DNA from 2 places in the Streptomyces gobitricini genome. Region 1 is predicted to be linked to the other one. Evidence: riboswitches for the same ligand, from Rfam matches in the RefSeq annotation. Region 1 holds a riboswitch; the other holds the start of a gene.
What was found. A riboswitch is a leader RNA that binds a small molecule or an ion and turns the genes downstream of it on or off. The one in region 1 is predicted to bind cobalamin.
Positions count from the first base shown of each region.

Region 1 (7,347 bases):
GGCCTTCTTGAAGGCGGCCTTGTCGTAGACGACGACGCGGTTGGCGGCGTACCAGGGGGCGGAGTAGAGCTTCCCGTCCAGCTCGTTGGAGGCGAGCATGCCCTTGTTCCAGCCGTCGGCGCCGAGCTCGGCCTTGTCCTCGGTGAGGTCGGCGAGGCCGCCGGTGGCGGCGTAGCCGGCGGTCTGGGTGTTACCGAGCTCCAGGACGTCCGGCGGGGCGTCCTCGGAGAGGGCGGTGGTGACCTTCTCCTGGATGCCGTTCCACTGCTGGACCTCGACCTTGACCTTGACGCCCTTGTGCTTGGCCTCGAACTCCTTGTTGACGTTCTTGATCCAGGCGTCCGGAGCCGAACCGTCCATCACCCAGACGGTGAGGGTCTTGTTGCCACCGGCGTCGGCGCCGCCCCCCTTGCCGTCGTCCGAGCCACACGCGGCAATACCGACCATCATGCCCGCGACGCCTATCGCCGCGATGAGCTTGCGCTTCACGCCACCCTCCTCAGGGATGCCTGCAAACCCTGCCCCCACCGCGAAGCCATACCGGTGTACTGCCCGTGCTGCCCGTGGGACTGGGACCTGGTCTTTAATGGTTTAGACCAGTAACCCGGAGCTTGGCCTAGACCTTTAGGGGTGTCAAGGGTGTATAAGAAGGGCAGTCGGGTCCGTTACCGGACCGACACCTGAGGGAGGGCGACGACCCGTGACCGGTCCGTGCCACCATGTGAGCCGCAATAGACGGAGGAGCCGGTGACGGCAACAGCACAGGAGTCGGGAAGGCGGGCCATGGCCACGGATGGGGGCGGCACCGAGACCGAGAGCGGGGCAGCCACCCGCACCGCGCGCGTGCCCAAGTACTACCGGCTCAAGCGGCACCTGCTGGACATGACGGAGACCATGCCCCCGGGTACGCCGGTTCCGCCGGAGCGCACGCTCGCCGCCGAGTTCGACACCTCCCGCACGACCGTGCGGCAGGCGCTCCAGGAGCTCGTCGTCGAGGGACGGCTGGAGCGCATCCAGGGCAAGGGCACGTTCGTCGCGAAGCCCAAGGTCTCGCAGGCGCTCCAGCTCACCTCGTACACCGAGGACATGCGCGCGCAGGGCCTGGAGCCCACTTCGCAGCTGCTGGACATCGGGTACGTGACGGCGGACGACACCCTCGCCGGGCTGCTCGACATCTCGCCCGGCGGGCGGGTGCTGCGCATCGAGCGGCTCCGGCTGGCGAGCGGCGAACCGATGGCCATCGAGACCACCCACCTGTCGGCCAAGCGCTTCCCGGCGCTGCGGCGTTCGCTGGTGAAGTACACCTCGCTCTACACGGCCCTCGCGGAGGTGTACGACGTCCACCTCGCGGAGGCGGAGGAGACGATCGAGACCTCCCTGGCGACGCCCCGGGAGGCGGGCCTGCTCGGTACGGACGTGGGCCTGCCGATGCTGATGCTCTCCCGGCACTCGCTGGACGGCGACGGCGAGCCGGTGGAGTGGGTGCGTTCGGTGTACCGGGGCGACCGGTACAAGTTCGTCGCGCGGCTGAAGCGGCCGAACGGCTGAGCCCCGGCCCGGCCGGCACCGGGCGCGGCCGGGCCACGCCGCGTGGTGGAACCCAAAGCGTTGCCGTACCGATATGCGGACGGGGGGTGACGCTGCGCGAGGCACTCCCCTAGATTTCCTGCGCATTACAGGTGATCAGCGAGGGGACTACACCATGCCAGAGCCGACGGCACCACCCAACTCTTCGGGGACAGGCCTCACTCCGCGGTCGATCGTCATCTGGTCGCTCGTGGCGCTGGCCGGGGCGGCCGGCTGGGCCGTCCTCGCCCTCTCCCGCGGTGAGGAGATCTCGGCCGCCTGGATGCTCGCGGCGGCGCTCGGCTCCTACGCCATCGCCTACCGCTTCTACTCCCGCTTCATCGCCAACCGGGTGCTCAAGGTCGACAAGACCCGGGCCACCCCGGCGGAGCGGCTCGACAACGGTGTCGACTTCCACCCCACCGACCGCCGGGTCCTCTTCGGCCACCACTTCGCCGCGGTCGCCGGCGCCGGCCCCCTGGTGGGGCCCGTCCTCGCCGCACAGATGGGCTACCTGCCGGGCACGATCTGGATCATCGTCGGCGTCATCTTCGCCGGCGCCGTCCAGGACATGGTGACGCTGTTCTTCTCCACCCGCCGCAACGGCCGTTCGCTCGGCCAGATGGCCCGCGACGAGATCGGTCCCTTCGGCGGGGCCGCCGCGCTGATCGCGGTCTTCGCCATCATGATCATCCTGCTGGCCGTGCTGGCCCTGGTCATCGTCAACGCCCTGGCGCACTCCCCCTGGGGTGTCTTCTCCATCGGCATGACCATCCCGATCGCCCTGTTCATGGGCGTCTATCTGCGGGTGCTGCGCCCCGGCAGGGTCACCGAGGTCTCCGTCATCGGCGTCGCGCTGCTGCTCCTGGCCATCGTCGCGGGCGGCTGGGTCGCCGAGTCCTCCCTCGCCGACACCTTCACCCTGGAGCCGGGCACCCTGGTCATCTGGATGATCGTGTACGGCTTCCTCGCCTCCGTCCTGCCGGTGTGGCTGCTGCTGGCTCCCCGCGACTACCTCTCGACCTTCATGAAGGTCGGCACCATCGCGCTGCTCGCCGTCGGCGTCTTCGTCGCCCTGCCGACCCTGAAGATGCCGGCCGTCACCGACTTCGCGAGCCGCGGGGACGGTCCGGTCTTCGCCGGGTCGATGTTCCCGTTCGTCTTCATCACCATCGCCTGCGGCGCGCTCTCCGGCTTCCACTCCCTGGTCTCCTCGGGCACCACCCCGAAGATGGTCCAGAAGGAGACCCAGATCCGGATGATCGGGTACGGGGCCATGCTCACCGAGTCCTTCGTCGCCGTCATGGCGATGATCACGGCGTCCATCATCGACCCGGGGCTCTTCTTCGCCATCAACTCGCCGAGCGGCGTGGTGGGGACGACGGTGCAGTCGGCCTCCGAGGCGGTGTCCAACTTCGGCTTCACCATCTCCCCCGACCAGCTGGCGAAGGCCGCGGCGGACGTCGAGGAGGCGTCGCTGCTGTCCCGGACCGGTGGCGCGCCGACCTTCGCCCTCGGCATGGCGGAGATCTTCTCCGCCGTCGTCGGCGGTACCGCCATGAAGGCGTTCTGGTACCACTTCGCCATCATGTTCGAGGCGCTGTTCATCCTGACCACGGTGGACGCCGGCACCCGCGTGGGCCGCTTCATGCTCCAGGACATGCTCGGCAACGTCTACAAGCCGTTCAAGCAGGTCAGCTGGAAGCCCGGCGTCTGGTTCGCCAGCGCGGTCGTCGTCGGCGGCTGGGGCTACTTCCTCTGGGTCGGTGTGCACGACCCGCTGGGCGGCATCAACCAGCTGTTCCCGCTGTTCGGCATCGCCAACCAGTTGCTGGCCGCCGTGGCGCTGGCCGTCTGTACGACCCTGCTGGTCAAGTCCGGCCGCCTGAAGTGGGCGTGGGTCACCGGGGTGCCGCTCGCCTGGGACGTGGCCGTCACCCTCACCGCCAGCTGGCAGAAGATCTTCTCGGGCGATCCCCGGGTGGGCTTCTTCGCCCAGCGCGAGAAGTACCAGGCGGGCATCGACTCCGGGCAGGTGCTGCCCCCCGCCAAGTCGATGGACGAGATGCACACCGTCGTCACCAACTCCACGATCGACGGGATCCTCTCCGCCCTCTTCGCCCTCCTCATCATCGTGGTGATCGCCGACGCGGGACGGGTCTGCTACCGGGCCGTCACCCGGCCCGCCGGCATCAAGCTCTCGGAGGCCCCGTACACCGAGTCCCGGATCATCGCTCCGGCCGGACTGTTCCCCACCGCGGCGGAGAAGGCCGAGCTGGCCGCGGCCGGGCTCGGCCCCGAGGGCGGCGTCCCCAAGGACGGCGGCAGCGGTGACGGCGTACCGGCCGGGGCCGGCTCCAGGTGAGCCCCGCGGCGGCCGGGGGGCCGGGCGGCCGGCTGCGGCGCGCGGCGGCCTGGGTCCGCTGGTACGTCCGCGAGGTGTCCGGCGAGGCCACGTACGACAAGTACGTCGCCCACACCCGCTCCCGCGATCCCGGCGCCGAGGTCATGACCCGCCGCGAGTTCGAGCGCAGGCGCACCGACGCGCGGGAGGTGGACCCCCGCGACGGGTTCCGCTGCTGCTGAGCGGGTGACCGCACGACGGGCCGCCGTGTTTCCGGGGACGGAAATGCGGCGGCCCGTCGCCGTACCCCTCCACACTCGGACCATGGACATCACCATCAGGCCGGTACGGCCGGAGGAACACCGGGCGCTCGCCGAGGTCACGGCCCAGGCCTATCTCGGCGACGGGTTGCTGGCCTTCGGGGAGAGCGACGAGTACCTCATCGAGCTGCGGGACGTGCCCCGGCGGGCCGCGGAGGCGGAGGTGCTGGTCGCGGTCGGGGAGGACGGACGGGTGCTCGGCGGGGTGACGTTCGTCGCGGAGGGCGGCGGCCCGTGGGCCGGCCTCGCGCGGGCCGGGGAGGCGGAGCTCGGGATGCTGGCGGTGGCACGGGAGGCGCGTCGGCGGGGCGCGGGCGAGGCGCTCGTACGGGCGTGTGTGGAGCGGGCCCGGGAGGTGGAGGGGTGCGCGCGGCTGGTGCTGTCCACGCGGGCGTCCATGCGGGCGGCGCACCGGATCCATGACCGGCTGGGGTTCGTCCGGACCCCCGAACGGGACTGGCAGCCCACTCCGGGCGTGACGCTCTCCACCTACGCGCTGGAGTTCTGAGCCACGGAAGACACAACATGTGGGGGGTGACTCAACAGCCGCCCCCCACATGTATGCTCGTGCTCGCTGTCGCCGCAGGGGAATCCGGTGGAAATCCGGAACTGTCCCGCAACGGTGTGTTGGTGTGCCTTTGTGTACGTACGAGTCCGAAGACCTGCCGACAGCGCACCCGGACCCTCCGGACCGGGTGCCCAGACGTCCGGGCCTCGCGGAATGGGCCGGTGGACGCGGTGCTCCACGCCCTGTGCCCGGGCGTGCCCGCTCCCCTGCCCGCTCCGCCGGTGGCCCCGAGCCGAGCGAGGGAGAGCCCCCACGTGACCATCGCGCCAGCCGGTCCGGTTTCAGCGATCGAGAGCCACGGAGACGACGGACCCGGGACCGTACTGCTGCGGACCCTGACCGATCTGACCGCCGATCTGTCCGACACCGACCCCGGCCGGGTCGCCGCCGCCGCCCTGCGGGGCCGGCACGCCGGTTCGGACGAGGCCGAGTTGCGCGAGCTCGCCACCGAGGCGGCCGCCGGGCTCATCTCCGAGGACCCGGCGTACTCCCGGCTCGCGGCGCGGCTGCTGACCCGGACCATCGCGGAGGAGGCGGCCGGGCAGGGCGCGGTGTCGTTCTCGGCGTCGGTGGCCGTGGGTCACCGGGAGGGTCTGATCGCGGACCGTACGGCCGCGTTCGTGACGCTGCACGCGGACCGGATGGACGCGGCTGTCGACCCGGCCGGCGACGACCGGTTCGGCTACTTCGGGCTGCGGACGCTCTACTCCCGCTACCTGCTCCGGCACCCCATCACCCGCAAGGTGATCGAGACGCCGCAGCACTTCATGCTGCGGGTGGCGGCCGGGCTGGCCGAGGACGACTCGGCGCGCGCGCTGGGCGAGGTCGAGGCGCTGTACCGGCTGATGAGCCGGCTGGAGTACCTCCCCTCCTCCCCCACTCTGTTCAACTCCGGCACGCGCCACCCGCAGATGTCGTCGTGCTACCTGCTGGACTCGCCCCTGGACGAGCTGGACTCCATCTACGACCGCTACCACCAGGTCGCGCGGCTCTCCAAGCACGCGGGCGGCATCGGCCTGTCGTACTCCCGCATCCGGGCGCGCGGTTCGCTGATCCGCGGCACCAACGGGCACTCCAACGGCATCGTGCCGTTCCTCAAGACGCTGGACGCCTCCGTGGCGGCCGTGAACCAGGGCGGGCGGCGCAAGGGCGCGGCGGCGGTGTACCTGGAGACGTGGCACGCGGACATCGAGGAGTTCCTGGAGCTGCGCGACAACACGGGCGAGGACGCCCGCCGTACGCACAACCTCAACCTGGCGCACTGGATCCCGGACGAGTTCATGCGCCGCGTCAACGCCGACGCCGAGTGGTCGCTGTTCTCGCCGGCCGACGTGCCGGAGCTGGTCGACCTGTGGGGCGAGGAGTTCGACGCCGCGTACCGCGCCGCCGAGGCCGGGGGGCTGGCCCGCAAGACGATGCCGGCGCGCGAGCTGTACGGCCGGATGATGCGGACGCTGGCCCAGACCGGCAACGGCTGGATGACGTTCAAGGACGCCTCGAACCGTACGGCCAACCAGACCGCCGAGCCGGGCCACACGGTCCACTCGTCCAACCTGTGCACCGAGATCCTGGAGGTCACGGACGACGGTGAGACCGCCGTCTGCAACCTGGGTTCGGTGAACCTGGGCGCCTTCGTGTCCGGTGACTCGATGGACTGGGAGCGGCTGGACGAGACCGTCCGCACGGCCGTCACCTTCCTCGACCGGGTCGTCGACATCAACTTCTACCCGACCGAGCAGGCCGGGCGCTCCAACGCCAGGTGGCGTCCCGTGGGTCTGGGCGCGATGGGTCTCCAGGACGTCTTCTTCAAGCTGAAGCTGCCGTTCGACTCCGCCGAGGCGCGTGCCCTGTCGACGCGTATCGCCGAGCGGATCATGCTCGCCGCGTACGAGGCGTCCGCCGGCCTGGCCGAGCGCAACGGGCCGCTGCCGGCCTGGGAGAAGACCCGGACCGCACGCGGTGTGCTGCACCCCGACCACTACGACGTGGAGCTGAACTGGCCCGAGCGGTGGGAGGCGCTGCGCGCCCGTATCGCCGAGGTCGGCATGCGCAACTCGCTGCTGCTGGCCATCGCGCCGACCGCGACGATCGCCTCGATCGCGGGCGTGTACGAGTGCGTCGAGCCTCAGGTGTCCAACCTGTTCAAGCGTGAGACGCTGTCGGGTGAGTTCCTCCAGGTCAATTCGTACCTGGTGGACGAGCTGAAGCGGCTCGGTGTGTGGGACGCGCAGACCCGTGAGGCGCTGCGCGAGTCCAGCGGCTCGGTGCAGGGCTTCACCTGGATCCCGGCCGAGGTGCGCGAGCTGTACCGGACGGCGTGGGAGATCCCGCAGCGCGGCCTGATCGACATGGCGGCCGCCCGAACGCCGTTCCTGGACCAGTCGCAGTCGCTGAACCTGTTCCTGGAGACGCCGACCATCGGCAAGTTGTCGTCGATGTACGCGTACGCCTGGAAGCAGGGCCTGAAGACGACGTACTACCTGCGTTCACGCCCGGCGACCCGTATCGCCCGCGCCGCGTCCGCGGCGACCCCGGCGACCGCCGCTCCC
Region 1 is NZ_BAAASR010000039.1:891-8,237, forward strand. It holds gene ABD347_RS27125 (extracellular solute-binding protein) at 1-489, opposite strand, end outside; gene ABD347_RS27130 (GntR family transcriptional regulator) at 784-1,548, shown strand; gene ABD347_RS27135 (carbon starvation CstA family protein) at 1,703-3,931, shown strand; gene ABD347_RS27140 (YbdD/YjiX family protein) at 3,928-4,152, shown strand; gene ABD347_RS27145 (GNAT family N-acetyltransferase) at 4,235-4,738, shown strand; cobalamin riboswitch at 4,792-4,914, shown strand; gene ABD347_RS27150 (ribonucleoside-diphosphate reductase subunit alpha) at 5,053-7,347, shown strand, end outside.

Region 2 (7,347 bases), on a different contig from region 1:
AGGGTGAGCGCCAGCTCGCAGCTCTCGCCGCCGGTGACCCAGGGGTTGGGCAGGACGCAGCGCACGCCGAGGCCGGGGACCACGAAGTCGTCCCAGGCGCTCTCGATCCGCTCCTTGGCCGCCGCGCCGGTGACCGCGCCGCCGAGGACCGGGTAGTACCAGTCCATCGAGTAGCGGTTCTTGTCGAGGAACCGCTCCGGGTGGTGGCGGATGGCGTGGGCGAGCGCGCCGGCGGCCAGTTCCCAGTCCGGCTGGGGCTCCTCGCGTTCCTCGGCGATCGCCAGGGCGCAGCGCAGCGCCTGGTGGATGGAGGAGGAGCCGGTGAGCAGCGCGTCGGTGACGGGGGTGCCGTCGGGCTCGCGCTTCCAGCCGATCTGGCCGCCGGGCTGCTGGAGGCGGAGTACGAACTCGACGGCCGCGTAGACGACGGGCCACATCCGGTCGAGGAAGGTGTCGTCGCCGGTGGCGAGGTAGTGGTGCCAGACGCCCACCGCCACGTAGGCGCAGAAGTTGCTCTCCCGGCCGTGGTCGGTGACCTGGCGGTGGTCGCCGTCGTGGTAGGCGGCGTACCAGGAGCCGTCCCCGTTCTGGTGGCGGGCGAGCCACTCGTAGGCGCGGGCGGCGGCGTCGTGCTCGCCGGCCGTGTCCAGGGCCATGGCGGCCTCGGTGTGGTCCCACGGGTCGAGGTGGTGGCCGCGGAACCAGGGGATGGCGCCGTCCTCGCGCTGGGCGGCGAGGATGCCGGCGACGGTCTCGGCGGCCTGCTCGGCGGTGAGGACTCCGGGCAGGACCAGGTGTTCGGTGCGCTCGGGACTCGTCACGCCTCGGCCTTGGGGAGGTGGGGCTTGGTCGCGTACGCCACGAAGCTCTTGCCCATGACCGGGTTGAGGGCCTGCTCGGCGAGGCGGGTGGCGAGGGGCTTCTTCATGATGTCCCAGACCAGCAGCTTGTGGTACGCCCGCACGGGCAGCGCCTTGTCGTTGTCGACGCCGAAGGCGCACTTCAGCCACCAGTACGGCGAGTGCAGCGCGTGCGCGTGGTGGGTGCCGTACGGCTTGAGTCCGGCCTCACGGATCCTGGCGAGCAGTTCGTCGGCCTTGTAGATGCGGATGTGGCCGCCCTCGACCTCGTGGTACGCGTCGGAGAGGGTCCAGCAGACCTTCTCGGGGCCGTAGCGGGGGACGGTGACGGCGATGCGGCCGCCCGGCTTGAGGACGCGGACCATCTCGGCGAGGACGCCCTTGTCGTCCGGGATGTGCTCCATCACCTCGGAGATGATCACGACGTCGAACGACTCGTCGGGGAAGGGCAGGTTGAGGGCGTCGCCCTCCATGGCGGTGGCGGTCGCCCCGGCGGGCGCCTCACCGGCCTCCTTCATGGCGGCGAACCACTTGGCGACCTCGCGGATCTCCTCGGCGTTCCGGTCGAGGGCGACGACCCGGGCCCCGCGCCGGTAGCACTCGAAGGCGTGCCGCCCGGCACCGCAGCCCAGGTCGAGGACGCGGTCGCCGGGGGCGAGCGGGAAGCGGGTGAAGTCGACGGTCAGCACGGGGACGGCCTGCTTTCACGGAGGTGGGGGGAGGGTGTTGTACGGGGGGACTGCCAGGTCATCGGCGGGCTCCGCGTGCCGCGATCGCCTCGCGGTACAGCTCCGCCGTGCCCTGGGCGGCGCGGGCCCAGGTGAACCTGTCCAGTACCCGTGCGCGGCCCGCCGCGCCGAGCCGGGCGCGCAGTCCGGCGTCGCCGAGCAGTCGGCCGAGGCCGGCCGCGAGGGCGCCCGCGTCACCGGGCGGGACGGCCAGGCAGGTCTCGCCGTCGGGGCCGGCGACCTCGGGGATGGCGCCGCCGGTGGTGGCGACCAGCGCGGTGCCGGTGGCCATCGCCTCGGCGGCGGGCAGGGAGAACCCCTCGTACAGCGAGGGGACGCACGCCACCTGGGCGCCCCGGTAGAGGTCGACGAGTTCGGCGTCGGTGACGCCCTTGACGAACCGGACGGCGCCGTCGAGCCCGTACCGCTCGATGGCCTGGGCGACCGGCCCGTCCCCGGCGCGCTTGCCGACGACGACGAGGTGGGCGTCCGGGTTCTCGGTGCGGAGCTTGGCGAGGGCCTCGACGAGGTGGACGAGGCCCTTGAGCGGGACGTCGGCGCTGGAGGTGGTGACGATCCGGCCGGGCACCTCGGGGACGGCCGGGTCGGGCGACCACAGGTCGGTGTCGGCGCCGATGTGGACGACGCGGACGCGGTCCCGCCGTACGCCGAGGTGCTCGACGATCTCGTCACGGGAGGTGCCGGAGACGGTGAGCACGGACGGCAGGCGGCGGGCGACCCGCTTCTGCATGCGCGTGAAGGCGTACCAGCGGCGGACGGAGGCGCGGCGCTTCCAGTCGGTGGCGGCGTCCAGCTCCAGCCGCCGGTCCACCGTGATGGGGTGGTGGATGGTGGTGACGAGGGGGGCGCCGATGTCGCCGAGGAGCCCGTAGCCGAGGGTCTGGTTGTCGTGGACGACGTCGAAGTCGCCGCGGCGGGCGGCCAGGTGGCGGCGGGCACGCAGCGAGAAGGTGAGCGGCTCCGGGAAGCCGCCGGTCCACATGGTCGCGACCTCGAGGGCGTCGACCCAGTCGCGGTACTCGTCGCGCCGGGGCGTGCGGAAGGGGTCGGGCTGCCGGTACAGGTCGAGGCTGGCCAGCTCGGTGAGCGGCACGCCCTCGTCGAGTACGGGGTAGGGCTGGGAGCCGATCACCTCGACGCTGTGCCCGAGGCGGGCCAGTTCGCGGGAGAGGTGGCGTACGTAGACGCCCTGCCCGCCGCAGAACGGGTTGCCCTTGTACGTGAGGAGCGCGATGCGCAGCGGGGCGTCACCGCCCTCGGTGCCACCGCCGCGGGGGCCTGCCTCTATGGCCTCAGCGGTCACTCGCGGCCCCCTTCTGCCTTGCGTTTCGCCGGAGCGTAACCGGTCGCGCTAATCTAGAACAAGTTTCAGACTTGGTGGTTCAAGGAGCTTCGAATCTACCGGCAGGTAGCGCCGCTGTGAGGGCCGCTCCGGGTGATTCACGACACGGCGGGCGCCCGGCGGTACCGGCCCGTCCGCACGCCGACCGGGCGGCCCGCACACCAGCACGCCCGCACACCGGCACGCCATGGAACGGAACAACGGAACGGGACCCATGACAGCGGAAGTCAGACCGGCGTCGCCACCGCTCACCGAGCGCCAGGAGGCGCGCCGCCGCCGAATCCTCCACGCCAGCGCGCAGCTGGCCGGCCGGGGCGGCTTCGACGCGGTCCAGATGCGCGAGGTCGCCGAGGCGGCGGGGGTCGCCCTGGGCACGCTGTACCGGTACTTCCCGTCCAAGATCCATCTGCTGGTCGCCACCATGCAGGACCAGCTGGACCACCTGCACACGACGCTGCGCAAGCGGCCCCCGGCCGGTGAGGCCGCCTCGGAGCGGGTCGCCGAGACCCTGATGCGCGCCTTCCGCGCCCTCCAGCGCGAGCCGCACCTCGCGGACGCGATGGTGCGGGCACTGACGTTCGCGGACCGCGGCGTGAGCCCGGAGGTGGACACCGTCTCGCGGCAGACGACGGCGATCATCCTGGAGGCGACGGGGCTGGAGCGCCCGACGCCGCAGCAGCTCTCCGCCGTGCGGGTGATCGAGCACACCTGGCACTCGGCACTGATCACCTGGCTGTCCGGACGGGCGTCGATCGCCCAGGTGCGGACCGACATCGAGACGGTGTGCCGCCTGATCGACCTGACGTCCCCGGACACGCCCGGCGCCGCTGCCGGGGCCGGAAGCGAGGCCGGGCACGGAGACGGGGCGGGGTACGGAGACGCGGCCGGGGCCGGGGCGTCCGGCTCGGTCTGACCGGTCGGCGCGGCGGACGGTTACCGCGCGTTCTTGTTCTTCTCCAGGTCTTCCTTGAAGAGCTTCTCGCATTCCGGTCCGTTGTCGGTGGCGACGAACGAGACCGTCAGAAAGCCGCCCTGACCGTGGTGGCTCGCCTTCACCGTCCAGCCGCCCTTGTCCAGCGACGTGATGACCGAGCCCTTGTGGTCGAACTTCTGCGACTCCTTCCAGCCGCTCCTGGCGAGCGCCGCGACCGTGTCGTCGTAGGACTTCTCGGAGTCGGTGACCTTCTCGTCGTCGACCTGCCAGGAGACCATGCAGGGCTTGAGGGCCGGGGGCACGTCCTCGTCGGAGGGCTCCTCGGTGAAGCCCGCAGCCGTGGCCGCGGCCGAGATCTCCTCGGTCACCGCGGCGGCGTCCGGGCCGCCACCGGCCTCGGCCTCCGCACCCGCCCCCACCGGGGCCGTGGCGCCGGACGGGGGCGCGGGGGTCCCCGTCTCCTTGTCGGAACCGCCGCCGCAGCCCGCGACCAGCAGCACCACACCGGCGGCCGCGGCCGCCCTCCCCCAACCTCCCGACTTCGCTCGAGCAGGGGACACCGCAATCGCCTTGCGCACGAATACCCCAATCCGCTGTGCACGCGGGCCCCATGCCCCCGTGATCAGGATCGAGCTTCGCAGAGGAAGGGCCGGCCCGCGCGACGACGGGCTCCGCGTGCCGTCCCTTCGCCGCTCATTCGGCGCTTCGCCGGGCGGGGCGGCCGCCTCCCCGGGGCCCCTCCACCGCCGCCAGGGCCCCTCGTCGGCGTCCGTCCCGGCCCCTCGCCCCGCTCCGCGCATCGCCCGCTCCGGTCGGTCCGCGCCGCCCGGCGGGTCCGCCGCACCCCCCGCGCGGCCCGCCCTGCCCGACCGGGAGATCGCGTCCGGCGAGCCGCTCACCGGGGCGCGCCGGGGCCATACCCGGGCAGCGGCCCCGTGACGTACGTCGCGTGTGAGCCGTCCTGACCCGCCGGTAGAGTGAGCGCGTCGTCATCATGCCCGTACGGGGGGAAGCCGGTGCGAATCCGGCGCTGACCACGCAGCCGTGAGACCGCCGTCCGGCGGTGAGCCGGAATGCCCCGCACGAGCACGTGTTCGGCTCGCGTCATCGGGACCCAGCGCCCGGTGGCCGGCACCGTCGAGGAATACGGGGCCGGAGCCTGGTGCCTTTTCGCGTGCCGGTGCCCGGCCCCCGCAGGAGAGGCCGCCCCAAGCCATGACCACCGTTCGCGTACGCCACGGCGCCGCCGCGCTCGCCGCGGCCGCCGTCCTGCTGTCCGGCGGTTCCCCGGCCGCCCACGCGGCGCCGTCACCGGCCCCCTCCCCCGTCGTCCCGGCCGGTCTGTACGGCACCAAGGACCCGGCCTACGACGGTGTGTGGCGGCAGTCGCTCGCCTTCATGGCCCAGCAGGTGGCGGGCGTCGAACCGAACCGCAAGGCGGTGGACTGGCTGCTGGACCAGCAGTGCGACAGCGGCGGCTTCGCCTCCTACCGCCCCGATCCGGCCAGGACCTGCGACCCGAAGACACCGCTGGACACCAACGCCACCGCCGTCGCCGTCCAGGCCCTGTCCGGCGTCGACAAGCCGGAGGCCGCCGAGCCCGGCACCGACCCGGTCAGCAAGGCCATGGGCGCGGGCGCCGCCTGGCTGAAGGGCGTGCAGAACGAGGACGGCGGCTGGGGCTACAACCCCGGCGCGCCCAGCGACGCCAACTCCACGTCGATCGTCGTCAGCGCCCTCGCCGCGACCGGCCACCGGCCCGGCGACATCCGGTCCAGCGGCGGCAAGACGCCCTACGACACGCTGCTCGGCCTCGCGATCCCCTGCGACGCCAAGGCGGGCGCGGGCGCCTTCGCCTACCAGCCCGACGCGAAGACCGGCGCGCTCGTCGCGAACGACGACGCCACCGCCGCCGCCGTGCTCGCCGGGCTCGGCAAGGACCTCCAGACGCGGGGGGCGAGGCCGGAGCAGAAGCCGACCTGCGCGGCAGGGGACAAACCGAGTGTGGAGCGTGCCGCCCGCAACGGCGCCGCCCATCTGGTCGGCACCCTGGCGGGCACCGGCCACCTCGATCTGCCGCCGATGCCGGGCGCCGCCACCACCGCGCCCCGGCCGGACTTCGGCAACACGGCCGACGCCGTCATCGCCCTCGGCGCGGCCGGGCACATCGACACGGCGACCCGCGCCCTGGAGTGGCTGAAGCGGAACTCCGCGGCCTGGGCCGAGGAGAGCGGCCCCGCCGCCTACGCCCAGCTCGTCCTCGCCGCCCACGCGGTGGGCGCGGACGCCCGCGACTTCGGCGGCGTCGACCTCGTACAGCGGCTCAACGCGACCGGACCGGCGCCGAAGTCGCTGCCCCTGGAGGAGAGGCCGGAGGACAGGACCGAGGAGGAGGACCCGGGCTTCGACGTCTGGCCGGCCGTCGCCATCCTCCTGGTGGCCGGCGCGGGCATCGGCTTCCTGCTCAGCGGCCGCAAGCGGAACCGGCAGCCGTGACGCGCGCACGGTTCCCGGTCCTGCTCCTCACGGTCTGCGCCGTGCTGCTCGGCCTCCCCGGGACGGCCGGGGCGGCCGGCTACCGCTACTGGTCGTTCTGGGAGAGCGGGGGCGGCGGGTGGACGTACGCCACGCTGGGGCCGGCCACCGCCCGGCCCGCCGACGGTGACGTCAACGGTTACCGGTTCGCCGTGAGCGCCGATTCGCAGGACGCCCAACAGCCTCGCCGGGCACCCGATTTCGCCGCGATCTGCGGGGCGACACCCGCGGAGGACGGCACCAAGCGGGTCGCCGTCGTCATCGACTTCGGTACGGTCGCGGACGCGGCCGAGGGCACCGGCCCGCCGCCCGCGCCGCGGACGGCGTGCGCGCGGGTACGGACCGACGCGACCGGCGCGGAGGCCCTCGCGGCGGTGGCGAAGCCGCTGCGGTACGACAGCCAGGCGCTGCTGTGCGCGATCGCCGGCTACCCGAGGACGGGCTGCGGGGAGCGGGTGTCGTCGGCTCCCGGCGGACCGGGCCCGGCCACGTCCCCGGCACCGTCCCCGGCACCTTCGTCCGGGTCCCGCCCCGTCACGGACCCCGAACCGGGGCCGTCCGTCGGGGTGGTCGCCGGAGTGGCCGCCGTCACGGTCCTGGGCGCCGCCGCCGTGTGGCAGGCCCGCCGCCGTCGCCGATGAACCCGCTGAACCCGCGCGCTCCCGAGGCGAACCGCTCCAACGCCGTGCACGCGGGCGCCTGGTGGCTGTGGGCCCTGGGCCTGGCCGCCGCCGCGTCCCGTACGACCAACCCCCTGCTGCTGTGCCTGCTGGTCGGTGTCGCCGGGTACGTGGTGGCGGCCCGCCGCACCGACGCGCCGTGGGCCCGCTCGTACGGGGCGTTCGTGAAGCTGGGCCTGGCGGTCCTGGTGATCCGGCTGGTCTTCTCGGTGTTCCTCGGTTCCCCCATTCCCGGTACGCGCGTGCT
Region 2 is NZ_BAAASR010000002.1:53,960-61,306, forward strand. It holds gene ABD347_RS01165 (prenyltransferase) at 1-821, opposite strand, end outside; gene ABD347_RS01170 (class I SAM-dependent methyltransferase) at 818-1,549, opposite strand; gene ABD347_RS01175 (glycosyltransferase family 4 protein) at 1,608-2,912, opposite strand; gene ABD347_RS01180 (TetR family transcriptional regulator) at 3,166-3,864, shown strand; gene ABD347_RS01185 (hypothetical protein) at 3,885-4,445, opposite strand; cobalamin riboswitch at 4,864-4,984, shown strand; gene ABD347_RS01190 (SCO2321 family membrane protein) at 5,101-6,381, shown strand; gene ABD347_RS01195 (SCO2322 family protein) at 6,378-7,061, shown strand; gene ABD347_RS01200 (energy-coupling factor transporter transmembrane protein EcfT) at 7,058-7,347, shown strand, end outside.
Region 2: linked by a shared signal. The riboswitch ahead of ABD347_RS01190 (SCO2321 family membrane protein) and the one ahead of ABD347_RS27150 (ribonucleoside-diphosphate reductase subunit alpha) in region 1 are both predicted to bind cobalamin.